Regions from separate parts of the Oerskovia sp. 140933 genome, predicted to be linked through region 3. Evidence: predicted binding sites of a transcription regulator. Region 3 holds the regulator's gene; each other region holds the start of a gene.
The links. The regulator Rex, encoded in region 3, represses fermentation and respiration genes when NADH is low (regulators of the CRP and FNR family bind a similar motif). The targets are predictions, from matches to a motif close to CTTGTGAANNNNTTCACAAG.
Positions count from the first base shown of each region.

Region 1 (6,808 bases), on a different contig from region 3:
CGGCCGGCCCGCCAGGACGCGGTGCGCAGGAGCTCGGGGTGCAGCATGGGGGCTGCCGTGCCCGCCGCGGCCTCGCGTGCGGCGGTCTCGACGAGCCCGCGTGCGAGGGCTGCGAGCAGGGTCGCGGTGTCGGCGTCGAGGCACACGTCGGCGACCCGGATCTCGACCGTCGGGTAGGACGCGGACAGCCGGGCGTCGAAGTAGATCATCGCGGTGTCGAGGATCGTGCCCGTGGCGACCAGGGCGTCGACCGTGGCGCGGTACGACTCGGCCGTGCCGAACGAGGGGGCGGGGCCCGCCGTCGGCCACCGCGACCACACCTGGGACCGGAAGCTCGCGTACCCGCTGTCCTCGCCCTGCCAGTAGGGCGAGTTGGCGCTCAGGGCGAGCAGCGGGGCCAGCCAGGGTCCGATGCGGTCGAGGACCGCGACGCCCTCGGTGTCCGAGGAGACCGCGACGTGCACGTGGCAGCCGCCCGTGAGCTGTTCACGGGCCGTGAGCCCGAACTCGGCGCGTGCCTGCAGGTAGCGGAGCTTGCCGACCGTCGTGGGGGACACGGGCACGGGCGACGTGCCGAGCGCGACGATGCGCGCGTCGCGCTGCTCCGCCGCCTTGTTGGCGCGGGCGCGTCCGTCCCGGATCTCGCGCGCGAGGTCGGACAGGTCCGCGCACGGGTGCGTGCCGGTCTCGAGCTGTTCCTCCATGAGCTCGAGCTCGAGCTCGCCGCCCGGCAGACCTTCTCGTGAGCCGCCCGACGCCCCCAACCCTCCCTCGACGGGCTCGGTCGTGCTCGCTGTCTCGATGACCTCGGCCGCGACGGCGGTGGGGACGCCGTCGGGCCCGATGAGGAGGAACTCCTCCTCGACTCCCATGGTTCGCATCGACGCAGTCTCACATCGCCCGGCGAGGTTCGCACGCCTTGTGCGCAGCGGGGGCGCGAGGCAGACCGCCCGGGGTTGCGCATAGGGAGTCGCGAGGCGTGTCGGACAGCTCGCCGGGAGGTGCTGCTCGTCCTCGTCCGGTGCACCGGTACCGGGCCTCGACGAGCAGCACCTCGACACGCTCGTCGGCGGGGTGCGGGTGTCGTGGGCCCCGAAGGTGCCCGGGCGCGACCCGGCCCGTACGGTGGGGGCGGTGTCGGACGGTTCGACCAGGCATGTCCGGTGTCGTCCCGCAAGGGACCTTGGTCCCGGGCGTCGGGTCCTTGGACTCCCAAGGAAAGGTCATGTGAAGACCGTCACAAGGTGGAATGCCGACGGATAGATGCATGTTGTAGACCCTAGAAGGGTTGGAATCCCGCCGTTCTGCCGGTCGTGAGCTCCGGTTCGACGTCCGGGCCTGTGAGCCAGGTGACAGCGTCTTTGCCACGCCGACACCCTCTGCGGGTCGTAGCCTGAAAGGGCGAAGGAGAACGGCAGGGCGGCACGGAAGATCCCGCGTCGACCAAGGTCTTTACCCCCGCCGCGCAGGCTGCGCGGCGTGGACGTCGAGGAGAGTGATATGACCAGCATTTCCGAGGCTCGCAGCACCACTGGCGGCCAGGACGACGCGACCGTCCCCGCTTGGGCCGGCTTCACCGCAGGTCCTTGGCAGGACACGGTCGACGTGCGCGACTTCATCCAGCGCAACTACACGCCCTACGAGGGTGACGACTCCTTCCTTGCCGGTCCCACCGAGCGGACCACCGGGATCTGGGCCAAGCTCTCCGAGATGTTCCCCGTCGAGCGCGAGAAGGGCATCTACGACGTCGACCCGCACACGCCCGCCGGCATCACGGCCCACGCGCCCGGGTACATCGACAAGGACGCCGAGGTCATCGTCGGCCTCCAGACCGACGCCCCGCTCAAGCGCGCGATCATGCCCAACGGCGGATGGCGCATGGTCGAGGGGGCCCTCGAGACCTACGGCTACCCGGTCGACCAGGAGCTCAAGAAGGTCTTCAGCGAGTACCGCAAGACCCACAACCAGGGCGTCTTCGACGTCTACCCGCCCAACGTCCGCGCCGCGCGCAGCTCGCACATCATCACGGGCCTGCCCGACGCCTACGGCCGCGGCCGCATCATCGGCGACTACCGTCGCGTCGCGCTCTACGGCGTCGACCAGCTGATCGCAGCCAAGAAGCTCGACAAGCTGGACCTCGACACCCAGCCGTTCAGCGAGAAGATCGTGCGCGAGCGCGAGGAGCACGCCGAGCAGATCCGCGCGCTCGGCGAGCTCAAGCAGATGGCGGCCTCCTACGGCTACGACATCTCGCGTCCCGCCACCAACGCCCGCGAGGCCGTGCAGTGGCTCTACTTCGGCTACCTCGCCGCGGTCAAGGAGCAGAACGGCGCCGCGATGTCGCTGGGCCGCACCTCGACCTTCCTCGACGTGTACCTCGAGCGCGACCTGGCGAACGGTGTCATCACCGAGGAGCAGGCGCAGGAGATCATCGACGACTTCGTCATCAAGCTGCGGATCGTGCGCTTCCTGCGCACCCCGGAGTACGACTCCCTGTTCTCGGGCGACCCGACGTGGGTCACCGAGACCATCGGCGGCATGGGCGACGACGGTCGTCCGCTCGTCACGAAGAACTCGTTCCGGTTCCTGCAGACGCTGTACAACCTGGGCCCGGCCCCCGAGCCCAACATGACGGTCTTCTGGAGCCCGCGCCTGCCGCAGGGGTTCAAGGACTTCTGCGCCAAGGTCTCGATCGACACCTCGGCCGTCCAGTACGAGTCGGACGAGCAGATCCGCCCGGCCTGGGGTGACGACGCCGCGATCGCCTGCTGCGTCTCGCCCATGGCGGTCGGCAAGCAGATGCAGTTCTTCGGCGCCCGCGTGAACCTGGCCAAGACGCTCCTCTACGCCATCAACGGCGGCAAGGACGAGGTCACGGGCAAGCAGGTCTCGCCGGTCGTGGCCCCCGTGCCCGAGGGCCAGCCCCTCGACTACGACGACGTCCGTGCCCGCTTCGACAAGACCATGGACTGGCTCGCCGAGACCTACGTCGAGGCGCTCAACTGCATCCACTGGTCGCACGACAAGTACGCGTACGAGCGCCTCGAGATGGCCCTCCACGACAAGGAGGTCCTGCGGACCATGGCCTGCGGCATCGCAGGCCTCGCGGTCGCGGCGGACTCCCTGTCGGCCATCAAGTACGCGACGGTCATGCCGGTGTTCGACGAGCGCGGCATCGTCGTGGACTACGTGACCGAGGGCGAGTACCCCGCCTTCGGCAACGACGACGACCGTGTCGACTCGATCGCGGTCGAGCTCGTCGAGTCGTTCATGTCGAAGATCCGCTCGCACAAGATGTACCGCGACGCGCTGCCGACGCAGTCGGTCCTGACCATCACGTCGAACGTCGTCTACGGCAAGGCCACGGGCAACACGCCCGACGGTCGCCGTGCAGGTGAGCCGTTCTCCCCGGGTGCCAACCCGATGAACGGCCGCGACACGCACGGCATGCTCGCCTCGGCCCTGTCGGTCGCGAAGCTGCCGTACAACGAGGCGCAGGACGGCATCTCGCTGACCAACACGGTCGTCCCGAGCGGCCTGGGCCGTACCCGGGAGGAGCAGATCGCGAACCTCGCGGGCCTGCTCGACGCGTCGGTCGGTGGCGACGGCTACCACATGAACGTCAACGTGCTGGTGAAGGAGACGCTCGAGGACGCCATGGAGCACCCCGAGAACTACCCTCAGCTCACGATCCGTGTCTCCGGGTACGCCGTGAACTTCGTGCGGCTGACCCGTGAGCAGCAGCTCGACGTCCTCTCGCGGACCTTCCACGGCGCTCTCTGAGCGCGGAAACGGCGGAACCATCATGACGACCCCCTCGACGACCGCAGCAAACCAGGCGTCCGCGCGTGCCGCCGCCCGCTACGGCGTCGACGGGGTCGCCTCGGCTCCGCTCCCGTGGCGGACCTCCGGTGACGGCCTGGGTCACGACAGCGACCTGGACGCACCGGAGGCCCCCCGCCGCCGCACGGGGGCCGGGGTCTCCGGCCTCACGACGGCCGAGGACCTCGACCGGCACGACAAGCTCGCGATGATGCGCTCGGGCGAGCTGGGTTCCGTCCACTCGTGGGAGCTCGTCACCGCGGTGGACGGACCGGGCACGCGCCTGACGGTCTTCCTCAACGGGTGCCCGTTGCGCTGCCTGTACTGCCACAACCCCGACACGCTGCAGATGAAGGACGGCGAGCCGGTCACGGCCGACGAGCTGCTTGCCCGCGTCAAGCGGTACCTGCCGGTCTTCCGCGCCACCAAGGGCGGGCTGACCCTCTCCGGCGGCGAGGTGCTCATGCAGCCCGCGTTCGCCGCGCGCATCCTGGCGGGCGCCAAGGAGATGGGCGTGCACACCACGCTCGACACCTCGGGCTTCCTCGGGGCGAACCTGAGCGACGAGATGCTCGCGAACACCGACCTGGTGCTCCTCGACGTCAAGTCGGGCGACCCCGAGACCTACGAGAAGGTCACGGGGCGGGCCCTCGAGCCCACCCTGAAGTTCGGGCGACGGCTCGCCGAGTCGGGGCTGCCCGGCGGGGTCACGGCCGAGCACCCGGTCGAGGTCTGGATCCGCTACGTGCTGGTCCCGGGCCTGACCGACCAGGCCGAGCACGTCGACGTCGTCGCGGAGTACGCGGCCTCGCTCAACGAGATCCGGCCCGGCACGGTCACCCGTGTCGAGGTCCTGCCCTTCCACCAGATGGGCCGTGACAAGTGGGAGACGCTCGGGCGCGAGTACGAGCTCACCGACACCCCGGCTCCTGACGTCGAGCTGGTCGACCGCGTGCGCGACCAGTTCCGGGCGAAGGGCCTGACGGTCTACTGACCTGCTGCCTGACGCCGTGAGCCGTGGCCCCTGGATCGCTCGATCCAGGGGCCACGGCTCATCTCCGGATCAGGTTCGCGGTGAGCCACGGCCCCAGCACCGGCAGCACCGCGTCGGGCTGCATGGCCCGGGTGTGGTCCAGGCCGTCGAGCAACCGTACGTCCCAGCCCGCGGCACGCAGCTCGTCCGCGTGCGCGGTGAGCGCACCGCCGATGCTCACGTGCACCCCGCCCCACGACCCGCTGTAGTCGATCTCGTCGGCGGTCCCCGCGAACGCGAGGCGCGGGCACGTCACACGGTCAAGGACGCGTCGGTCGTCGAACGAGTCGAGGGCTTCGTAGAGCGTCACGAACTGGCGTGTCTGCTCCTCGCCGATCGTCATGTCGAAGCTCTCCCAGTCGAACTCCTCGACGCTCGCCTCGCCGATGCCCTCGGGGGCGGCGTCCGTCTCCCGCGCTTCCTGCTCGACGACGTCGCTCGACTCGCGCTGCGCCGTCGGGCCGGTGGCAGGGGCCGCTTCAGCGGACGCGGCGGCCTTGGCATGCGTCGCGCGCGTGACCGCGAGCATGCCCGCGTACGGGCCGTCGAGCGGCGGGAAGCCGCCCATCACGAGGGCGCTCAGTCGCGGCGTGCGGAGCGCGAGCTGGAGACCGCTCAGCGCGAGCCACGAGTAGCCGTAGTACGCGAAGGTCTCGGCCCCGGCGGCGTCGGCGATCGCGAGCAGGTCGGCCGCGACGTTGTCCGGGGTCAGGGTGGCCGGGGCGGGGTGGGCCATGCGGTGACCCTCGTAGTCGGCCGCGACCACGCGGAACGCGGGGGAGAGGGCGTCGACCAGCGTCCGGCCGAGCGCGGGGTCGACACCCCACCTCCGCAGCTCGTCAGCCGGGGCGCCCGTGGCCGGGACCGGGTTCACGGGGAGCAGGACCGTGGGTCCTGTCCCGGTGACCTCGACGTCGATCGTGCTGCCGTCGTGGAGAGGTGCGGTGCTGCGATGCGCTCCGGAACGGTTCGGCGTCATGCCCGCCACGCTATCGCGCCCTCCGGCCGGTCGACCTGACGCCGGTCGGGCGACGGGTCCCGTCCGTCGTACGAGCCACCGGCTCGGCAGTCCTCCGAGGACGGTCTGGCCTACCGTGGGGAGATGGACGCTCCCCAGACCCCCCTGACCCCGCTGGCCGAGGACTGGAGCCGGGCGCTCGCGGTCGTCGCCCATCCCGACGACATGGAGTTCGGTGCCGCGGCCGCGGTCGCGCGCTGGACCGGGCAGGGCAAGACCGTCGTGTACGCCATGGTCACGAGCGGCGAGGCCGGGATCGACGGCATGGCCCCGGACGAGGCGCGCACGGTGCGCGAGGCCGAGCAGGTCGCGTCGGCCGCGATCGTCGGGGTCGACGAGGTCGAGTTCCTGGGCCTGCCCGACGGCGTCCTCGAGTACGGCCTGCCGTTGCGGGCCGCGATCGCCGCGGCGATCCGGCGCCACCGCCCGGAGGTCGTCATCACGGGCAACTACCGCGAGACGTTCCCTGGCGGGATGCTCAACCAGGCCGATCACATCGCCACGGGCCGCGCCGTCGTCGACGCCGTCCGTGACGCCGGGAACCGGTGGGTCTTCCACGACCAGGTCGAGGCCGGCCTGGAGCCCTGGGGCGGCGTCCGGCAGGTCTGGGTCGCCGGGTCTCCCGACGCCGAGCACGGCGTCGACGTGACCGCCACGTTCGACGCGGGAGTGGCCTCGCTCGAGGCGCACGCCGCGTACATCGCGGGCCTCGGGTGGGAGCACTTCGACCCGGCAGAGTTCCTCGCGACCATGTCCCGTGGGGGCGGCGCGCGCATGGGCACCCCGCACGCCACGGCGTTCGAGGTGCTGAAGATGGGGTGGGACGACTAGGGCGTGCCCGCCCCGTGTCGCGCCCTGGTGCATACACTCGGGCGATGAGCCTTCTCGCTGCTGAGCACGCGCTCCAGGCCGCCCAACGTGCGGGCGACGTCGAC
Region 1 covers NZ_JAMXIO010000019.1:38,784-45,591, forward strand. Annotated here, with positions in the region: gene NHG27_RS11485 (carboxylate-amine ligase) at 1-881, opposite strand, end outside; gene pflB (formate C-acetyltransferase) at 1,501-3,783, shown strand; gene pflA (pyruvate formate-lyase-activating protein) at 3,806-4,816, shown strand; gene NHG27_RS11500 (alpha/beta fold hydrolase) at 4,875-5,834, opposite strand; gene NHG27_RS11505 (PIG-L deacetylase family protein) at 5,958-6,704, shown strand; gene NHG27_RS11510 (nuclear transport factor 2 family protein) at 6,749-6,808, shown strand, end outside.
Region 1: a site for Rex is predicted at 1,225-1,244, ahead of pflB (formate C-acetyltransferase). Genes of this name have one in related genera too.

Region 2 (6,808 bases), on a different contig from region 3:
CCGAGCCTGCGCGACCTGACGGGCAACCGGCGCGAGGACGGGACGCTCATCACGGCCACGGTGCCGCACTCGTAGGTCGCGGAGCGGTCCTGCGGCGAGCCGCCGTCTCGCTCGGGACGCGGCGGCTCGGCGTCAGCCCAGCTGCTCGCGCAGGAAGCGGTAGTGGATCGCGGCCATGTGCGCGGCCTGGGCGTTGTTCGCGGCGCCGCCGTGACCACCCTCGATGTTCTCGTAGTAGGTCACGTCCTTGCCGGCCGCGAGCATCTTCGCGGCGAGCTTGCGGGCGTGCCCGGGGTGGACGCGGTCGTCCTTGGTCGACGTCGTGAAGAGCACGGGCGGGTACTCGCGCTCGGGGTCGAACAGGTGGTACGGCGAGAACGTCCGGATGAACTCCCACTGCTCCGGGTCGTCGGGGTCGCCGTACTCGGCCGCCCAGGACGCGCCCGCGAGCAGGTGCGTGTAGCGCCGCATGTCGAGCAGCGGGACGCCCACGATCACGGCGCCGAACAGCTCGGGGTACTGCGTGAGCATGTTGCCCGCGAGAAGGCCGCCGTTGCTGCGGCCCTCCATGCCGAGGTGCTCGGGGGTCGTGATGCCCCGGGCGACGAGGTCGCGTGCGACGGCCGCGAAGTCCTCGTAGGCCTTGTGGCGCTTCGACCTGAGGGCCGCCTGGTGCCAGGCCGGGCCGTACTCGCCGCCGCCGCGGATGTTCGCGACGACGTACACGCCGCCGTCGGCCAGCCACGCGCGCCCCAGGCCCCCCGAGTAGCCGGGGGTCAGGGAGATCTCGAAGCCGCCGTAGCCGTAGAGCAGCGTGGGCGCGGCGCCCACGCGTGCGCCCTCGGCGTGGTCGGCGTCACCGCGTGCGGCACCCGCCTCCGGCCGGACGAGCTCCTCGCGCCCGACGACGAAGTACGGGACGCGCGTGCCGTCGTCGGACACCGCGAAGTGCTGGTCGATGACCAGGCCGCTCGCGTCGAAGAAGGCGGGCCCGGACTTGAGGACCTCGGGCGGGGTTCCCGCGCCCACGGACAGCAGTGAGAGCGTCGAGGGCGTGAGGTAGTCGGTCGTGACGAGCCAGACGTCGTCGCTGTCCTCGGAGTCGACCGCGCCCACGACGACCGTGCCGATGCTCGGCAGGCCGGGCAGCTCGCCGCGGGTCCACGGTGCGTCCACGCTCTCGGCGGGAGGGGGTGGCGTCAGCACGTGCAGCCGGTTCTTGACGTCGTCGAGCACGTTGACCACGAGGTGGTGGGCGGTCCACGTCGCCCCCGCGAGCGAGGTCGTGGGCGTGGGCTCGAACAGGATGGTGAAGCCGCGCGCCCCGGCGAGGAAGTCCTCGAGGCGGGTCGCGAGCAAGGAGCCCGAGAGGTAGGTGGTGCCGCCGACGGTCCAGTCGTCGCGCAGCTCGACGAGCATCCACTCCCGCTTGACGCCGACCTCGGCCGAACGCGGGACGTCGATCCTGACGAGCGTCTCGGACGGGGTTCCCGCGTCCTGGACGAGGTACGTCTCGCTGTCGTAGAACGCGATCGAGCGGCCCACGAAGTCACGTTCGTAGCCGGGGGAGTGGGTGCGCCAGGCGGAGATGTACATGTCCTCGGGCTCGCCCTCGTACACGACGGTGGCCTCGGTCACGGGGGTGCCACGGCGCCACCGCTTGACGATCCGGGGGTACCCCGAGGGGGTCATGGAGCCCGGCCCGAAGTCGGTGTAGACGTACACGGTGTCGGCGTCGATCCAGCCGAGGCCGCCCTTGGACTCCTCGCGGTAGAACCCGCCGTCCTCCGGCGCGACGAACTGCTTCGTCACGAGGTCGAACTCGCGGGTCACGTCGGCGTCGGAGCCGCCGGGGGACAGGTCGATCAGCGCGTGCCGCCATGCGCCGCCCGGGGCGGGCCGCAGGACGCTCGCGCCGTGCCAGACCCAGCTCCGGCCCTCGGCCTCGCCCAGGGCGTCGAGGTCGAGCACGAGCTCCCACTCGGGGTGGTCCGTGCGGTAGGAGTCGAGCGTCGTCCGGCGCCAGATGCCGCGCTCGTGCTGCGCGTCGCGCCAGAAGTTGTAGTAGTGCTCACCGATCTTGGAGACGTCCGGGATCTTGTCGTCGGAGTCGAGGACCTCGCGGATCGCCTGCTCGGTCGCGGCGAACTCGGCCGTGGCCTCGATCGTGGCCGCGGTCTCGGCGTTGCGCCCCTGGACCCAGGTGAGCGCCTCGCGGCCCTCGACCTCCTCGAGCCACAGGTACGGGTCGTGCGGCACGGCCGGTGGTGCGTCGGTCGGGTCCATCGTGTCGTTCTCAGCACTCATGCCGAACACCCTAGGCGACGCGGTCCGGGGGTCGGGAACGGGGCCCGGTCCGTCGTCCGGGTGGGCCGCCGTGGGGGCGGGCGTCCGACGGGCGAGACGAACCGACGAGGCTCTTGCATCTAAGCGCACCTTGTGAAAGTATTCACAAGCAAGGGAACGACAGACGCAGACCCGGCCGCTCGGGTCACTGGAGGAGCAACGTGAGCAGCACGAGCAAGGCCCCCGCCAAGCCCCCCGTCGGAGTCAGCGAGATCGACGCCCTCGTCGACCGCGGTCTCAAGGCGCTCAAGCAGTACGACGCCTACACCCAGGAAGACATCGACCGCATCGTGAAGAAGGCGTCCGTCGCGGCGCTCCACGAGCACGGTCGCCTCGCGCAGCTCGCGGTCTCCGAGACCGGCCGCGGAGTCTTCGAGGACAAGGCCACCAAGAACATCTTCGCCTGCGAGCACGTGCCGAACTCGATGGCCAACCTCAAGACGGTCGGCGTCATCGGACGCGACGACCTCACGGGCATCGTCGAGATCGCCGAGCCGGTCGGCGTCGTCGCGGGCATCACCCCGGTCACGAACCCGACGTCGACCGCGATCTTCAAGGCGCTCATCGCGCTCAAGACGCGCAACCCGATCATCTTCGCGTTCCACCCCGGCGCCCAGCAGTGCTCGGTCGCCGCAGCCCGCGTGGTGCGGGACGCCGCGGTCGCGGAGGGCGCCCCCGAGGACTGCATCCAGTGGGTCGAGCAGCCCTCGCTCGAGGCGACCTCTGCCCTCATGAACCACGACGGCGTCGCGCTCATCCTCGCGACGGGCGGCAACGCGATGGTCCGCGCCGCCTACTCGGCGGGCAAGCCGGCACTGGGCGTCGGCGCGGGCAACGTCCCCGCCTACATCGAGAAGACCGCCAAGCTCGGCCGCGCGGTCAACGACGTCGTCCTGTCGAAGGGCTTCGACAACGGCATGGTGTGCGCCTCGGAGCAGGCCGTCATCCTCGACACCGAGATCTACGACGCGGCCCTGGCCGAGTTCGCCCACATGCACGCCTACCTCGCGAACCCCGAGGAGAAGGCCAAGCTCGAGCGCTTCATCTTCGGGGTCGAGGCCGGCGGCGCGAACTGCGCGGGCGCCAAGCTCAACGCCTCGATCGTGGGCAAGAGCCCGCAGTGGATCGCCGAGCAGGCGGGCTTCTCCGTCCCGGACGACACCTCGATCATCCTCGCGGAGTGCGCCCAGGTCGGTCCGGCCGAGCCGCTGACGCGCGAGAAGCTCAGCCCGGTCCTCGCGGTGCTGCGCGCCGAGTCGACGAACCACGGCATCACGCTCGCCGAGCAGATGGTCGAGTTCGACGGCCTGGGCCACTCAGGTGCGATCCACACCGAGGACAAGGCCGTCGCGGAGGAGTTCGGCCAGCGCGTCAAGGCCGTCCGCATCCTGTGGAACCAGCCCTCGGCGCTCGGCGGCATCGGTGACATCTACAACGCGCTGATCCCCTCGCTGACGCTCGGGTGCGGCTCGTACGGGCACAACTCGGTGTCGAACAACGTGTCGGCCGTCAACCTCATCAACGTCAAGCGGATCGGACGTCGGAACAACAACATGCAGTGGTTCAAGATCCCGCCGAAGACGTACTTCGAGCCGAACTCGATCCAGTACCTGGCCCAGATGCCCGACGTCGAGCGCGTCACCATCGTCACGGACAAGGTCATGAGCCAGATCGGGATCGTCGACAAGGTCCTCGACGTCCTGGGCCGGCGCCCGAACAAGGTCTCGATCCAGATCATGGACCAGGTCGAGCCCGAGCCGAGCGTCGAGACGGTCGAGAAGGGCGCGGAGATGATGCGCGACTTCAAGCCCGACACGATCGTCGCGATCGGCGGCGGTTCGCCCATGGACGCAGCCAAGGTCATGTGGCTCAAGTACGAGCACCCGGAGATGGCGTTCTCGGACCTGCGCGAGAAGTTCTTCGACGTCCGCAAGCGCGCGTTCAAGTTCCCGACGCTCGGTGACCTGGCCAAGCTCGTCTGCATCCCGACGTCGTCGGGCACGGGCTCCGAGGTCACGCCGTTCGCGGTCATCACGGACCACGCGACCGGGTACAAGTACCCCCTCGCCGACTATGCGCTGACCCCGTCGGTCGCGATCATCGACCCGGTCCTGACGGCGACCATGCCCGCCAAGCTCGCGGCCGACTCGGGCTTCGACGCCCTGACGCACGCGACCGAGGCCTACGTCTCGGTCTACGCGAACGACTTCACGGACGGCCTGGCGCTGCACGCGATCAAGCTGGTCTTCGAGCACATCGAGGCCTCCGTGACGCAGGGCGCGGCAGCGCCCGAGGCCCGCGAGAAGATGCACAACGCGGCCACGATCGCCGGCATGGCGTTCGGCAGCGCGTTCCTCGGGATCGTGCACGCCATGGCCCACACGGTCGGCTCGACGTTCGGCCTGGTCCACGGCCGCACGAACGCGATCTTCCTGCCGCACGCGATCCGGTACAACGGGCAGATCCCGACCAAGGTCACGGGCTGGCCCAAGGCCGAGAAGTACATCGCGCACGAGCGCTACCAGCAGATCGCCAAGCACCTGGGGCTCCCGGCCTCGACGCCCGAGCAGGCCGTCGAGTCCTACGCCCGGGCGGTCGAGGAGCTGCGCGCCAAGGTCGGGATCGAGCGCTCGTTCAAGGAGCAGGGGGTCCCGGAGCGCGAGTTCATCGGTGGCCTCGACGCCCTCGCGATGCGGGCCTACGAGGACCAGTGCGCTCCCGCGAACCCGCGCCTGCCGATGCTCGAGGACATGCGCGACATCATGGTGGCGGCCTACTACGGCACGACCCGCGAGGAGGTCCGCGCAGAGCGCAAGGCGACCGAGGAGGCGGCCGCGCTCGCCGCGGCCACGACCTCGGACTGATCGGGCGCCGGCGGACGGGGAGCAGCCCGCCCGCCGGCGACCTGCCGACGACCCGAGCGGTACGGGTCAGCGGCTGGGTGGCGCGTCCTGCCGGGTGGCGCCACCCGCCTCGGGACCGGGGCATCCCCCCTTGGCCCCGGCCCCCCTGCAACGCCCCCGTGTCCTCCAGCGCGGGGGCGTTGCGCTGTCCGGACCCGTTCCGCCCGGCCCCGTCGGGAGGTGGAGCGCAGGCCCGACGGCGCGGATCACCCCGCCCGGACGGGGGGCCCGCGGGGGTGGGGCGGCCGCGCGACGGAGAGCGACGTCGTCGGGCAGGCGTGTCGCGGCGGGCACCGGGCGGTTGTCGGTGGCGCGGGCGAGAATGGGCACGTGAACGACGCCACCCCGCCGCCCCCCACGACTCCCGCCGACGACCTCGAGGCGTCCGGCGTCGTGCCCGACGCCGCCCCCGCGCTCGACGAGGCGGACGCCCAGCGTCGCTGGGCGGAGCTCGTCGCGCAGGTCGAGGCCGACCAGCGGGCCTACTACGAGGCCGACGCCCCCGTGTCCTCGGACGCCGAGTACGACGCACGCATGCGCGAGCTCGAGGCGCTCGAGGCCGCGCACCCCGCGCTGCAGACCCCCGAGTCGCCCACGCAGCGCGTCGGCGGACGGGCTGCGACGGGGTTCGCGACCGTCGAGCACCTCGAGCGCATGCTCTCGCTCGACAACGCGTTCTCCGAGGAGGACCTGGCGGCCTGGGCCGCGCGCGTGCACCGGGACCTGGACGTCCCACCCGAGGCCCCCGTCGAGTACCTGTGCGAGGTCAAGATCGACGGCCTGGCCATCGCGCTGCTCTACGAGCGCGGCCGCCTCGTGCGGGCCGCGACGCGCGGCGACGGGCGCACGGGCGAGGACGTCACGGCCAACGTCCGCACCATCACGAGCATCCCCCAGCAGCTCGCGGGCGACCCGGCCACGCACCCCGCGGTGATCGAGGTCCGCGGCGAGGTCTTCCTGGGGGTCGACGACTTCGCGGCCCTCAACGAGGCGCTCGTCGCGGCCGGGCAGGCGCCCTACGCCAACCCGCGGAACACCGCCGCGGGGTCGCTGCGGCAGAAGGACCCGGCCGTGACGGCGAGCCGCAACCTGCGCATGTACGCGCACGGCGTCGGGGCGCTGCAGTGGCAGGAGGGCGAGCACGCCGAGCTCGGGCGGCAGTCGGACGCGTACGCGCTGTTCGAGCAGTGGGGCATCCCGGTGTCCCCGCACAACCGGGTCGTGGACGGGCTCGCGGGCGTGCAGGAGATGATCGCGTACTACGGCGAGCACCGGCACGACATCGAGCACGAGCTCGACGGGATCGTCGTCAAGGTCGACGAGCTCGCGCTCCAGCGCCGCCTCGGGGCCACGAGCCGCGCACCACGCTGGGCCATCGCGTACAAGTACCCGCCCGAGGAGGTCAACACGCGCCTGCTCGCGATCCAGGTCGGGGTCGGGCGCACCGGCCGGGCAACTCCGTACGCCGTCATGGAGCCGGTCCTCGTCGCGGGCAGCACCGTGCGCCAGGCCACGCTGCACAACCAGGACGTCGTGCGCGCCAAGGGCGTGCTGATCGG
Region 2 covers NZ_JAMXIO010000022.1:39,020-45,827, forward strand. Annotated here, with positions in the region: gene NHG27_RS12545 (glycoside hydrolase family 65 protein) at 1-75, shown strand, start outside; gene NHG27_RS12550 (prolyl oligopeptidase family serine peptidase) at 133-2,307, opposite strand; gene adhE (bifunctional acetaldehyde-CoA/alcohol dehydrogenase) at 2,508-5,210, shown strand; gene ligA (NAD-dependent DNA ligase LigA) at 5,580-6,808, shown strand, end outside.
Region 2: a site for Rex is predicted at 2,437-2,456, ahead of adhE (bifunctional acetaldehyde-CoA/alcohol dehydrogenase). Genes of this name have one in related genera too.

Region 3 (6,808 bases):
TGATGCCGCCTGCGGTCGAGGCGCTGCCACCACCGACGAACATGAGCGCGTCGGTGATGAGCCAGCTCGACTCGTGCATGCCGTTGATGTCGATCGTCGAGAAGCCCGCCGAGCGGGGCATGACCCCGGCGAAGAGCGAGGCGAGGATCTTCTCGTTGAGGCTCAGCGGCCCCAGGGTCTTCTCGTTGGTCCACTCGAACGCCGCGAACAGGATCACGGCCACCACCACCAGGACCGCGCTCGTCGTCAGCGTCAGCTTGGTGTGCAGGCTCCACCGCGAGGCGCGCCTGCGGTTGCGCATGACGTTGAGGATCACGGGGAAGCCGAGCGAACCGATGAAGACGCCGACGATGATCGGCATGAGCAGCATCCAGTCGCCCACGTAGGGCGTGAGGCCCTCCGCGGTCGGGATGAAGCCCGCGTTGTTGAACGCCGAGATCCCGTAGAACAACCCGTGCCAGGCCGCCTCGCCGAACGTCTCCTCGAGCACGATGAAGCGGGGCAGGAGCAGGAGCGCGATGGTCAGCTCGATGGTCGTCGACGTGATGATGACGACCCGCACGAGCGAGCCCACCTCGCCGAGCCGCGTCGTCTTGGTCTCGGAGGCGGTCAGCAGCTTCTGCGTGAGGCCGATGCGCCGCGAGACGGCCATGCCGAGGATCGAGGCGAGCGTCATGACACCCAGGCCGCCGATCTTGATGCCGACGAGGATCACGACCTGCCCGTAGGTGGACCAGTAGGTCCCGGTCGGGACGACCACGAGGCCCGTGACGCACACGGCCGACGTCGCCGTGAACAGCGCGTCGATGAACGGCGCCGGCTTCCCGGACGTCGTGGCCCACGGCGCCATGAGGAGCAGCGTGAACAGCGAGATCACGGCCGCGAAGACCGTCACGGCGAGGCGGGCAGGGGAGTGGCGGGCGAGGCGGTCGACCAGCTCGCGACCTGCGAAGAATCGCCCGGAGACGCCCTGGGCCATCGGTCCTCCGTCTCGCTGTCCGTGCGCCTCGTCCGGGTGGACGGGTGGCGCCGGGGTCCCTGCGGGGGCCGTGCCGGTCGCCGTGCGTGCCGATGTGTCGCCCAACTCTGCCACAGGAGGGGCCGTGCCCACCGGCTGAACCGCGTGCCGCCGTCGGGCCGCGTGGGCGATACCGTGTCTCCTGCCCGTGCCCGGTGCCACCGCGCACCGCTCGGCGGGCCGTGCGACGGGGCGCCCCGCCGCACGAGACGACCGGCCCCCGACCGAGGAGCGCACGTGACCGAGCCAGACTCCGTGCCGTTCGCCGCGCAGGTCGTGTGGAGCCCGGACCTGCTGGGGTACGACTTCGGTCACGGGCACCCCATGTCCCCGACGCGGCTCGACCTGACGATGCGCCTGGTGCGCGCGCTGGGTCTCCTGGACGCCCCGGGGGTCTCGGTCGTGGGCACCGCGCCCGCGTCGGACGAGGTGCTCGGCCTGGTCCACGACCCGGCCTACGTCGCCGCCGTCCACGCGGCCTCCGAGCACGGCGTCGAGAACCCGGCCCTGGGCCTGGGCACCGAGGACGACCCCGTCTTCGCGGGCATGCACGAGGCCGCGGCCCGCATCCTGTCCGGCTCGTACGAAGCCGCTGGGGCCGTGTGGGCCGGGCGGGCGCTGCACGCCGTGAACATCGCGGGTGGCATGCACCACGCCCAGCGGGGGGCGGCGTCGGGCTTCTGCATCTACAACGACGCCGCGGCAGCGGTCCGCAGGCTGCTCGACGACGGCGCGGAACGCGTCGCGTACGTCGACCTCGACGCGCACCACGGTGACGGCGTCGAGCAGGCGTTCTGGAACGACCCGCGCGTCCTGACCGTCTCGGTGCACCAGAGCGGCGCGACGCTGTTCCCCGGCACGGGGCACGCCACGGACACGGGTGGGCCGGGCGCCGCAGGCACCGCGGTCAACGTGGCCCTGCCGCGCCGCACCGACGGCGCACGCTGGCTGCGGGCCGTCGACGCCGTGGTGCCGCCCGTGCTGCGCGCGTTCCGCCCGCAGGTGGTCGTGTCCCAGCACGGGTGCGACGCGCACGGGCACGACCCGCTGAGCGACCTCGACGTGGACGTCGACGCGCAGCGCACGGCCGTGCGCTGGGTCCACGGGCTCGCGCACGAGCTCGCGGACGGTCGGTGGGTCGCGCTCGGCGGCGGGGGGTACTCGGTCACGTCCGTCGTCCCGTACGCGTGGTCGAACGTCGTGGCGGAGGTCGTGCACGCGCCCGTCGCGCCGTCGACCCCGGTCCCGGCCGCGTGGCGCGACCACATCAGCGCCGTCGCGCACCGCGAGACGCCCGAGCTCATGGGGGACGGGGACGTCGAGTTCAGCGCGTGGGACAAGGGGTACGACCCCGAGGACGAGGTCGACCGCGCGGTGGTCGCGACCCGCAAGGCCGTCTTCCCGCTGCTGGGCCTCGACGCGCACTTCGACTGAGGCGGTCCTGCGGCGGGGCGAGCGCCTCACGGCGGGGGCGGGAGCGGCGTCCCACCAGGCCCGACGACGTCACCCCGCGTCGATTTCGGGCGACCGGCCGGGAGCAGGTAGTCTAGGAGACGGACTTTTTCTCGTGTTGGTCGGTTCCCGATCAGCCGTGGACCACCATGATCGGGGCGATCCCGATCGCACACCGATCCAGCATTGTGAGGACCCATGGGCTCCGTCATCAAGAAGCGCCGCAAGCGTATGGCCAAGAAGAAGCACCGCAAGCTGCTTCGCAAGACGCGCCACCAGCGTCGCAACAAGAAGTAGCAGCGCTGCGCGGTCACGCGCACGGTGTCGCGAGAGCCCGGCGTCCCTGAGGGGTGCCGGGCTCTTCGCGTCGCCGGCGACGGTCCGCGCGCGTGCGCCGTCCGCCGTCCGCCGTCCGGCCAGGCCGCTCACGGCGGGGGCGGCGTGCTGGCGTGCGCGCGGCGGGCGACGTCGCTCGTGACCCGGACGACCGTGTCGGGGGCGTGCGCCGCCGGCCACAGCTGGACGAGGTACCGGTCGATCGTGGGCTCGCCGTCCAGGATGGTGTCCTGGCGGGCGGCCTCGTTCATCCGCGACGCGCAGTAGCGGACGCGCAGCGGCCCGAGGGCCGGGACCTCGAGGTCCGCCCCGTCGTCGAACGACATGAGGGCGAGCTGGCCGTCGACCGGCGTGAACGAGACCTCCACGATCTCCTCCCAGGCGGGGTCGACCGCAGGCTCGTCCCCGTGGAGCTCGATCCTGAGGGGCGCGTGCCCGGTGTGCAGACCGGTCTGCATCGAGACGCTCCCCGGGCCGGGGACCCCGCACAGGCCGTTGGCCTGACCGTCCGTCCCGAGGCCGATCGGTGGCCCGTCCCTCGGGTCGCAGATGTGGAAGAAGCCGTAGTGGAGGCCGAGGTCGCGGTCGAAGAGCGTCAGCATCGACGGATCGTCCCACCGGGTGCCGACAACGATCGATCTCCGGGGGAGACCACCGCCTCAGAGCCCCGCGCGCCCCTTGAGGGACCGCCGGATCGAGCGGAGCACGAGCCCCAGGACCCATGCGGCCCCGGCCCAGCTCGCGGTCTTGAGCCCACGGTTCGCGACGCGGCGGCGCCGGCCCCGGAACTCGCGGATGGGCCAGCCGACGTCCTTGGCGTGCCGTCGCAGGCGCGCGTCCGGGTTGATCGCGCAGGGGTGGCCCACGGCCTGCATCATGGTCACGTCGTTGAGCGAGTCGCCGTAGGCGTAGGAGGCCGACAGGTCGATCCCGTGGAGCTCGGCGAGCTCGCGGACCCCTGCGGCCTTGGCCCGCCCGTGCATCATGTCGCCCACGAGCCGGCCCGTGTACAGGCCGTCCTCGTGCTCGGCGACCGTGCCCAACGCACCCGTGACGCCCAGGCGACGGGCGATGAGCTGTCCGATCTCCAGGGGGGTCGCGGACACGAGCCACACCTGGTGGCCGGCGGCGATGTGCTCGTCGAGGAGCTTCTGGGTGCCGGGGAAGATGCGCAGCGAGAGGACCTGGTCGTAGACCTCCTCGCCGATCGCGACGACCTCCGCGACCGAGCGGCCCGCGACGAGGTCCAGGGCCCGCGTGCGGACCTGGTCGATCTGGCGCTTGTTCTCCCCGAGGAGGAGGTAGCGGGCCTGGTGCGCCGCGAACGTCACGAGGTCCGGCGTGGAGAAGAACCCGCGCTGGTACAGCGCCCTGGCCAGGTGGAACGAGCTGGCGCCTCGGATGATCGTGTTGTCGACGTCGAAGAAGGCCGCCGTGGGATGGTTGGACCCAGGAGCAGACGTCGGCATGGCGCCCACTCTATCGGCGCGTACCGACACCTGCCGACGACGCTCACGCGGCGCGACGTCGGAGGGCCGGTGCGACGCACTGTCCGAGATGCGTAGGCTGGGGGCGTGAGCCCCGCAGAACCCGCCGCTGCACAGGTCCCCGGACCGGCAGCAGGAGCCGCCGCAGACCCCGTCACGAGCGCGCCAGCGCGCGTCGTGCTCTACGGGCGCGACGGGTGCCACCTGTGCGAGGTGGCCCGTGAGGTCGTCGAGTCGGTGTGCGCGGACCAGGGCGTCGCCTGGGCCGAGGTCGACGTCGACGGCGACCCGACCGGGGCGCTCGCCGCGCAGTACGGTGACTACGTCCCCGTCGTGACCGTGGACGGTGTCCAGCAGGGGTTCTGGCAGGTCGACGGCGCGCGGCTCGCCCGAGCGCTCTCGCGACGGCGCGCCACCGGCTGAGGTGCCGCACCCGGGCCGGGCGCCTGGGATGATCCGAGACAGCAGGACAGCGAGAGCGTCAACGACGACGACATGACGAAGCATGGGTGGTTCGGGTGGCAGAGACCCTGGGTGATACCGGCATTCCTGGAGCGACCGTGGCGCGGCTCCCCGCGTACCTGCGCGCGCTGCGCGACCTCGAGGGGCGCGGGGTGGAGACGACGTCGTCGACCGAGCTCGCCGAGCTCGCGGGCGTCGGCTCCGCACAGCTGCGCAAGGACCTGTCGTTCCTGGGGTCGTACGGGACGCGCGGCGTGGGCTACGTGGTCGACTCGCTCGCGACGTACATCACCTCGGCGCTGGGCGTCGAGGACGAGCACCGGATCGCGATCGTCGGCATCGGCTCCCTGGGGCACGCGCTCGCGAACTACTCGGGGTACGGGACGCGTGGCTTCGAGGTCGCGGCCCTGCTCGACGCGTCGCCCGGCGTGGTCGGCACCGAGGCCGCCGGTCTCGTGATCGAGCACATCGACGCGCTGGAGGAGGTCTTCGCGCGGGAGAACGTGACGATCGTGGTCCTGGCGACCCCGGCGCACGTCGCGCAGGAGGTCGCGGAGCGCGTCGTCGCGGCGGGGGTCCGGGAGATCCTCAACTTCGCCCCGCGAGCGCTCCAGCTCCCCGAGGACGTGATCGTGCGGTCGGTCGACGTCGGCAGCGAGCTGCAGATCCTGGCGTTCCACGCGCAGGCGCGGGCGCTCGCGGAGAGCGGGTCGACGCCGTCGGACGCGGTGGAGGCCACCGAGGAACCCGCGGCCCAGCCCTAGCCCGTCGGGCGAGGCGGATGCCGCCGAGCCCTGCCGGTCCGCCCGCCCCGGGGCGGCGTCCGCGCCCCCGGGCAGCGCAGGAGCCGGCGCCCCGTGAGGGGGCGCCGGCTCCTGGTGGTGGCGGGGCCGCGTGGGTCCGGGGCGCTCCGCGCCGTCGGTCCGTGCTGCCCGCCGGTGGTGCGGGAGGCTCAGGCCTGCTTGATGGCGGAGAGGTCGAGCGCGATCTTGATCTTGTCGCCGACGAGCACGCCGCCGGCCTCGAGGGCCACGTTCCAGGTCAGGCCGAACTCCTTGCGGGAGACCTCGGTCGTGGCCTCGAACCCGGCGCGCGAGTTGCCGTAGGCGTCGACGGCGGTGCCCGTGAACTCGGTCTCGAGCTTGACCGGCTTGGTCACGCCGTTGATGGTCAGGTCGCCCTCGATGACGAAGTCGTCGTCGTCGGCCTCGACCGCGGTCGAGACGAAGTTCCAGGTCGGGTTCTTCTCGGCGTCCCAGAAGTCGGCCGACTGGAGGTGCCCGTCGCGCCCTGCGTCACCGGTGTTGACCGACTTGGCGTCGATCGCCGCGACCACGTTGGACGACTCGACGTCGTCGCCGATGTTCACGGTGCCCTCGGCGATCGCGAGCGAGCCGCGAACCTTCGAGATGCCTGCGTGGCGGACCGTGAAGGTCGCCTGCGAGTGCGAGGGGTCGATCGTGTAGGTGCCTGCGGTCAGTCCGGCGGGAAGGGTCGTGGCCATGAGTGTCTCCTGGATGTCGTGGTGCGTATGCGTCAGGCGCACCGTCGGCGCGCCACTAGTTGAAGATTCAACTTCATACGAACGCATCAACGCAAGCCCTCTTCCCTCTATTCCCTGACGAGTGGCTCCCGTCGGGCGGATCGTTCCCCGGGTGGGAGAATGGGAGGATTGTTCGGACGGCGGGGCGTGACGGATGAGGCGGAGATGACGGTTCAGCAGGACAGGTTCACGATCGCGGCGCAGGGCACGCCATGGCTCGACGACGCCCAGCAGCTCTCGTGGCGCCAGTACCTCGACGGGACGGCCCGCTTCGTCGAGGCCCTGAGCAGGGACCACGAGGAGCACTCCTCGCTCACGCTCGGCGAGTACGAGCTCCTCGTGCGGCTCTCCGAGGCCCGCGACCACACCATGCGCATGTCGGCGCTCGCCGACGGCCTGGCCCGTTCGCGGTCCCGCGTCACCCACACCGTGCACCGCATGGAGCAGCGCGGCCTGGTGCGCCGGACCGCCGACGCGGACGACCGGCGCGGTGTGAACTGCGTCATGACC
Region 3 covers NZ_JAMXIO010000005.1:43,083-49,890, reverse strand. Annotated here, with positions in the region: gene NHG27_RS04445 (TrkH family potassium uptake protein) at 1-979, opposite strand, end outside; gene NHG27_RS04440 (acetoin utilization protein AcuC) at 1,256-2,452, shown strand; gene NHG27_RS04435 (30S ribosomal protein bS22) at 2,669-2,767, shown strand; gene NHG27_RS04430 (hypothetical protein) at 2,896-3,408, opposite strand; gene NHG27_RS04425 (HAD family hydrolase) at 3,466-4,275, opposite strand; gene NHG27_RS04420 (glutaredoxin family protein) at 4,381-4,716, shown strand; gene NHG27_RS04415 (redox-sensing transcriptional repressor Rex) at 4,803-5,519, shown strand; gene NHG27_RS04410 (YceI family protein) at 5,708-6,259, opposite strand; gene NHG27_RS04405 (MarR family winged helix-turn-helix transcriptional regulator) at 6,464-6,808, shown strand, end outside.